Regions from separate parts of the Streptomyces sp. CAI-85 genome, predicted to be linked through region 1. Evidence: riboswitches for the same ligand, from Rfam matches in the RefSeq annotation. Region 1 holds a riboswitch; the other holds the start of a gene.
The links. A riboswitch is a leader RNA that binds a small molecule or an ion and turns the genes downstream of it on or off. The one in region 1 is predicted to bind ZMP and ZTP.
Positions count from the first base shown of each region.

Region 2: linked by a shared signal. The riboswitch ahead of G6W55_RS33525 (glycine hydroxymethyltransferase) and the one ahead of G6W55_RS16160 (bifunctional 5,10-methylenetetrahydrofolate dehydrogenase/5,10-methenyltetrahydrofolate cyclohydrolase) in region 1 are both predicted to bind ZMP and ZTP.

Region 1 is NZ_JAANNX010000011.1:127,650-131,041, reverse strand. Features, by position in the region: gene G6W55_RS16170 (O-acetylhomoserine aminocarboxypropyltransferase/cysteine synthase family protein) at 1-120, opposite strand, end outside; gene G6W55_RS16165 (isopenicillin N synthase family oxygenase) at 117-1,145, opposite strand; ZMP/ZTP riboswitch at 1,461-1,547, shown strand; gene G6W55_RS16160 (bifunctional 5,10-methylenetetrahydrofolate dehydrogenase/5,10-methenyltetrahydrofolate cyclohydrolase) at 1,569-2,453, shown strand; gene G6W55_RS16155 (TetR/AcrR family transcriptional regulator) at 2,463-3,131, opposite strand; gene G6W55_RS16150 (Dabb family protein) at 3,218-3,392, shown strand, end outside.
Region 2 is NZ_JAANNX010000073.1:20,283-23,674, reverse strand. Features, by position in the region: gene G6W55_RS33525 (glycine hydroxymethyltransferase) at 1-1,415, opposite strand, end outside; ZMP/ZTP riboswitch at 1,460-1,549, opposite strand; gene G6W55_RS33520 (hypothetical protein) at 1,606-2,436, shown strand; gene G6W55_RS33515 (PLP-dependent aminotransferase family protein) at 2,512-3,392, opposite strand, start outside.

The sequences.
Region 1 (3,392 bases):
GTCCCGGAAGACATAGCTCGCCGACTGGTGGACCGGGACGGCCCGCGCGCCGGTGGTCGGGTCCGGCACCGCTCCGGCGTGCACCTGCCGGGTCTCGAACCCCCAGCGTCCGTCGCTCATCGGGTGCCCTCCCGCCGGGCCAGGACGTCGGACCACCAGCGCTCGGCCACCCGTGGATGCGAACGCAGCCAGCCCACCACGGCGTTCTCCCCGAAGGCCGCCAGCAGCGGATTGTCCGGGTCGTCGCTCACCCCGCGGCTGAGCGCCGCCAACTCCGGTGGCAGGAACAGGGGTTTGACCACCGCGTCCAGACGCGGGCCGAGGAAGAAGGGAATCGAGTAGCGGTGCACCCCCGGCTGCGGGCTGACCACACGGTGCTGAGTGGCCCTCAGATAGCCCTGGGTGGCGATCTCCAGCATCTCGCCGATGTTGAACACGAACGCGTCCGGCACCGGCACCGCGTCGATCCACCCGCCGTCCTCGCGCCGCACCTGGAGCCCGCCGATGTCGTCCTGCTGCAACAGGGCGAGATAGCCGTAGTCCTTGTGCGCGCCCACGCCCTGATCGGCGTCCTGGGCGGGGCGCGGGGGATAGTGCACGAGCTTCACATGGACGGCCGCCTCGTCGTCGAACCACTGGTCGAAGTAGCCCTCGTCCTGTCCCAGCGCGGCGGCCAGGGCCCGCAGCACCTCACGGCTCACCCGCAGCGCCTCCGCCTGCCAGCGCAGCACCGCGTCCCTCAACTCCGGCAGTACGGACGGCCATTGGTTGGGTCCCACGAGCCGCAGATAGTCGGGGTCGCCCGGTCCCGTCGTCAGCGTGGCACGCTCGGGGCCGATGTCGATCTGCTCCCGCCAGTCGGGACTGCCCGCCGTGTACTCGGTACCGGTGCGCGTGTAGCCCCGGAACTGGGGCGAGTTGACGTTCTCGATCTCCAGCCGCAGCCGCTCCGGCAGCGCGAAGAAGGCGCGCGCCAGGGCGAGCACCTCGTCGCGCAGCGCCCGGGGGACACCGTGGCCGGTGACGTAGAAGAAGCCCGTCTCATGGGCGGCGGAACGGAGTTCGGCCAGAAAGGCGGCACGGTCGGAGTCGGGACCTCGGAAGCGGGAGATGTCGATGACGGGCAGAGCTGCGGGCTGGGCCATGGGGGTCCTTCGAGGCAACGCCGGGCGGACCGCTCACCGGCCTCGGTGCGGGGGCCGGTCGGAGCGGACGGAGGAATCAGGAAGTCGATTCAGGCGAGAGAGAGGTCGGAGGTCGCGAGCCGTCGTACGGCGTTCAGCGACAGACCTGGTCGAACTGGTCGGCGCGGCGGCTCACCCAGAACGGGTCGAGCAGCACGGCGTAAGCCGGTCCAGTGGTCTCCATGGCCGGATGAAAGCACACCATGGACCGGCCCGTCCACCACGCGTCCCACCGCCCGAGACACCCCGGCCGCCGCGAGCGGTCCACTACAGTGGCGTGTGGGCCGTGACTGGCGCTGAGGTGGAGCACCACCGGGGAGCGGCCTGCCGAACCGGTCGATGCCGTGCGCCTGGGCGAGTGGTCAGCGACGCCTGGAGGCGACCATGTCCCGCACCCACACGCACACGCAGACCCGGACGGCCCGGCTGATGGACGGGACCGCCCTGGCCCGGCGCGTCGTCGAGGAGACGTCGGTCCGGGCGGCGGAGATCACCCGGCGTACCGGAGTGACGCCGTGCCTCGCCACGGTGCTGGTGGGCGAGGACCCGGCCTCGGTGACGTACGTCCGGATGAAGCGGGCCCGCTGCGCGAAGGCCGGCATCGACTCGCGGCTCGTCAGCCTGCCGGCCGCCACCACGACCGCCGAACTCGTGGGCACCCTGCGGTCCTTGTCGCAGGATCCCGCCGTCCACGGCATCCTGTTGCAGCACCCCGTGGGCGCGCACATCGACGAGCGGGCGGCGTTCGAGGCCATCGCGCCGGAGAAGGACGTCGACGGCGTCACGATGAGCAGCTTCGCCTCGATGAGCTTCGGACGGCCCGGCTTCGCGTCCTGCACCCCCGGCGGAATCATGCGGCTGCTGGACGCCTACGACGTTCAACTCGCGGGCCGGCGTGCCGTGGTGGTGGGCCGCAGCGCGATCCTCGGCAAGCCCGTCGGCATGCTCCTGCTCGCCCGCGACGCCACCGTCACCTACTGCCACTCCCGTACGGCGGACCTGGCGGCGGCCGTACGGGAGGCGGACGTCGTCGTCGCGGCCGTGGGACGGCCCCGGCTGATCCGCGGCGAGGACATCCGGCCGGGCGCCGTCGTGATCGACGCCGGATACAACGCGGGCAACGTCGGTGACGTCGACTTCGACACCGCCCGCACCCGGGCCGGTCTGATCACCCCGGTCCCCGGTGGCGTGGAGCCCATGACGATCGCCGTCCTGCTGGAGCAGACCGTCGACGCGGCGTCCGCCCAACTCGGTCTGTCACGTCGCTGAGTTCGCGGCTCAGCGAGCGGCGGGTTCGTCGGCGCCGTAGGCGCGCAGGAAGACGTCCACCGCCGACTCCGCCACAACGCGCAGCTCGGCGGCGGGGACCCGACGGGTGCCCAGCCGTGAACGGGACTCCAACGGGCCGGTGAGCAGGGCGAAGAAGTGCTCGGCGGCCTGTTCCGGGTCGCCGCCGCGCAGTCGGCCGGCCAGCGCGAGACGGGCCAGCCGGTCGGCCAGCGCGGCGCGAGGGCGGTGCGCGGTGCGCTCCTGCACGGTGTCGATCAGATCGGGGAACTGCGCCACCTGCGCGTAGGTCAACGACCGCAGCGCGCGGGAGCGTTCACCGCAGCACACCGTCAGCAGCCGCCGGGCGAGATCCGTGAGCACCGCCCGCAGGTCGCCGCCGGGGCCGAGGTCCCGCAGCCGTTCGACCGCGGCGAGGCTCTCCGCCGCCAGGGCGTCGGCCGCCAGCTCGACGGTGTGACGGAAGAGGGTCTCCTTGTCGCGCAGATGGCTGTAGACCGTCGGTTTGGCGACACGCGCCTCCTCCGCGATCTCCTGGACGCACGCCTGCGCGTACCCGCGCCGCGCGAAGACGGTGAACGCGGCGTCCAGGATCGCCTGCCGCTTGTCGACCCGGCCGCGCGTCACGCCACCGGCCCCGCTTGACTCTGCTGAACCCATGGGTTCATTCTAATTGTGCTACTAGCAAGGCAAGTTGACTGAACCGACGAGTTCAATCGAGCGGGTGGGAGACCATGATCGTTCACATGCTGCGCTTCGCCTTCAAGGACGGGACGACCGAGGAACAGAAGGACCGGGTCCTCGCGCTGATGCGCCGGACGTCCTCCGTCGAGTCGGTGTCGTTCGCCGCCGTCGGACAGAGCCTGGGGGACCCCGCCGAGGGGTTCACCCACGGCTACTGCGTGGGCATCGCGGATCTGG
Region 2 (3,392 bases), on a different contig from region 1:
GCCCGGTGGGAGATCTCGTCGGCGATCTTCGCGTCCAGGACGTGGGCGGCCTTCGAGGGGGCGCCGGACTTCGTCGTGCCGGGCTCGGTGGCGGTGAGGACCCGGTCGATCAGGGCGGCGACCTCGTCCATCTCCGCCGTGCCGAGACCGCGGGTGGTCAGGGCCGGGGTGCCGATGCGGATGCCGGAGGTGTACCAGGCGCCGTTCGGGTCGGCGGGGATGGCGTTGCGGTTGGTGACGATCCCGGAGTCGAGGAGCGCGGCCTCGGCCTGGCGGCCGGTGAGGCCGTAGGAGGACGCCACGTCGATCAGGTTGAGGTGGTTGTCGGTGCCGCCGGTGACCAGGGTGGCGCCCCGGCTGGTGAGGCCCTCGGCCAGCGCGCGGGAGTTGTCGACGATCCGCCGGGCGTAGTCCTGGAAGGCGGGCTGCCGGGCCTCGGCGAGGGCCACGGCCTTGGCGGCCATGACGTGCGGGAGCGGGCCGCCGAGGACCATCGGGCAGCCGCGGTCGACCTGGTCCTTGAGGGAGTCGTCGCACAGCACCATGCCGCCGCGCGGGCCGCGCAGCGACTTGTGGGTGGTGGTGGTGACGATCTGGGCGTGCGGGACCGGGTCGAAGTCGCCGGTGAGCACCTTGCCCGCGACCAGGCCCGCGAAGTGCGCCATGTCGACCATGAGGGTCGCGCCGACCTCGTCGGCGATCTCGCGCATGATCCGGAAGTTCACCAGACGGGGGTACGCGGAGTAGCCGGCGACGATGATCAGCGGCTTGAAGTCACGGGCGGAGGCGCGCAGGGCGTCGTAGTCGATGAGGCCGGTCGCCGGGTCGGTGCCGTAGGAGCGCTGGTCGAACATCTTGCCGCTGATGTTCGGGCGGAAGCCGTGGGTGAGGTGGCCGCCGGCGTCCAGGGACATGCCGAGCATGCGCTGGTTGCCGAACGCCTGGCGCAGCTCGGCCCAGTCCGCCTCGGTGAGGTCGTTGACCTGGCGGGCGCCGGTCTTCTCCAGGAAGGGGACCTCGACGCGGGCCCCGAGGACCGCCCAGAAGGCGACGAGGTTGGCGTCGATGCCGGAGTGCGGCTGGACGTAGGCGTGCCGGGCGCCGAACAGCTCCTTGGCGTGCTCGGCGGCGAGGGACTCGACCGTGTCGACGTTGCGGCAGCCGGCGTAGAAGCGGCGGCCGATGGTGCCCTCGGCGTACTTGTCGCTGAACCAGTTGCCCATCGCGAGGAGGGTGGCCGGGGAGGCGTAGTTCTCGGAGGCGATCAGCTTGAGCATCTCGCGCTGGTCGGCGACCTCCTGGCCGATGGCGTCGGCGACGCGCGGCTCGACGGCGCGGATCACGTCGAGGGCCGCGCGGAAGGCGGTCGACTGGGTGGAGAGGTTCTCGGCGGGGCGGGACTGCTGCTCTGACATGGCGTCGGCCTCCGGTGGCGTGGGCGTGAAGCGGTCACGGTTCTCGGTCTGGCCCAGGCGCACGGCACTCGGTCACTCACAGGCCGCTCCCCGATGGTCCGTCCCATCCCAGCGCGCCAGTCACGGCCCGGTCAGCAGCCTACCGTCCGCCCGGGGACTGTCGGCCTACAGTCCGTCTGTGGTGTTCGGAATGGTGTGCGCCCTCGGCGCTGCGGTGTGTTTCGGTACGGCGACGGTGTTGCAGGCGATGGCCGCGCGCGCCGCCTCCGGGGGCGGTGGCGGGGAGGCGGCGCTGCTGCTGAGGGCGCTGCGGCAGTGGCGCTATCTGGCGGGCCTGGGGCTGGACGGGCTCGGGTTCGTGTTCCAGATCCTGGCGCTGCGCTCCCTCGCGATCTACGCCGTGGGGGCGGCGCTGGCGTCGAGCCTCGCGGTGACGGCGGTGGTCGCGTCGCGGCTGCTGCGGGTACGGCTGAGCCGGACGGAGTGGACGGCCGTCGGCGTGGTCTGCGCGGGCCTGGCGCTGCTGGGCCTCGCCGCGGGCCCGGAGGGCGACGAGACGGGGCCGGGGTGGCTGCCCTGGGCGATGCTCGGCACGGCGGTCGCGGTCCTGGCCCTCGGCCTGTCCGGACGGTGGCTGCCGGAACGGGGGCGGTCATTGGTGCTGGGCCTGGGCGCGGGCTTCGGCTTCGGCGTGGTGGAGGTCGCGGTCCGCCTGATCGACACGCTGTCCCTGGGCCCCCTGCTGAGCGACCCGTCCCTGTACGCCCTGCTCCTCGGCGGCGGCGCGGCGTTCCTCTCCCTGACCTCGGCCCTCCAACGCGGCTCGGTGACGGCGGCGACGGCCGGCATGGTGATCGGCGAGACGGTCTGGCCGGCCCTGGTGGGCGTGATCTGGCTGGGCGACGGGACGCGGGAGGGCTGGGCGTGGGTGGCGGTCCTGGGCTTCGCGGTGGCGGTGGCGGGGGCGCTCGCGTTGGCGCGGTTCGGGGAGGCGCCGGACGCCGGCGCTGGGCCGGGGTGAGGGGTGGTGGCGTTACGTGGAGGGCTGCGGCGCCGTCGTGGCCGGTCGCGCAGTTCCCCGTGCCCCTGGGGAGGTTCAGCCCAGGTCGGTCCCGGGGTCCGAGACCCCCAGGGCTGTGCACAGGGTGGTCAGGGTGGGGGTCCAGGCGTGGTCCGGTGGGGTGGCGTAGCCGATCACCAGGGCGTCCGGGGGTGTGCCGGTCGCGTCGGGGTGGTGGTGGCGGGGGGTCAGGGGGTCGAGGGCCAGGCCGAGGTGGGCGGCGGCGCGGATCACGTCGCGTTCGGTGCCGGGCGGGAGGCGCAGGACGGCGTGCAGGCCCGCCGCGATGCCGGTGACGCGGACCCAGGGGGCGCGCTCGGCCAGCACCGAGACGAGGGCGTCGCGGCGGCGCCGGTAGCGGAGGCGGGAGGCGCGTACGTGACGGTCGTGGGCGCCGGAGGTGATGAACTCCGCCAGGGTCAACTGGTCCAGGACCCCGCAGGTGTCCACCGCGCCCTTGGCGGCGGCGAGTTCGCGGGCCAGGCCGGGCGGGGCCACGATCCAGCCCAGGCGCAGACCGGGGGCCAGCGACTTGCTGGCCGTGCCCAGATACACCACGTGGTCGGGGTCCAGGCCCTGGAGCGCGCCCACGGGCCGGCGGTCGTACCGGAACTCGCCGTCGTAGTCGTCCTCCAGGACCAGTCCGCCGGTGCGGCGCGCCCACTCCACGACGGCAGAGCGCCGGTCGTGGTGCAGCGCCACGCCGGTCGGGAACTGGTGCGCGGGGGTGAGCAGGACCGCGCCGCCGGGAGCCAACTCCCCCGGATCCGTGCCGTGTTCGTCGAACGGCAGGGGCACCGTGGGCAGACCCGCGGTCTCCGCCAGCCGCCAGTGCGCGTCCAGGCCGTACGACTCGACGGCGAGGGTGCGTGTCCCGCGCGCCCGCAGGACCGTGGCGAGGATGTGCAGCGCGTGGG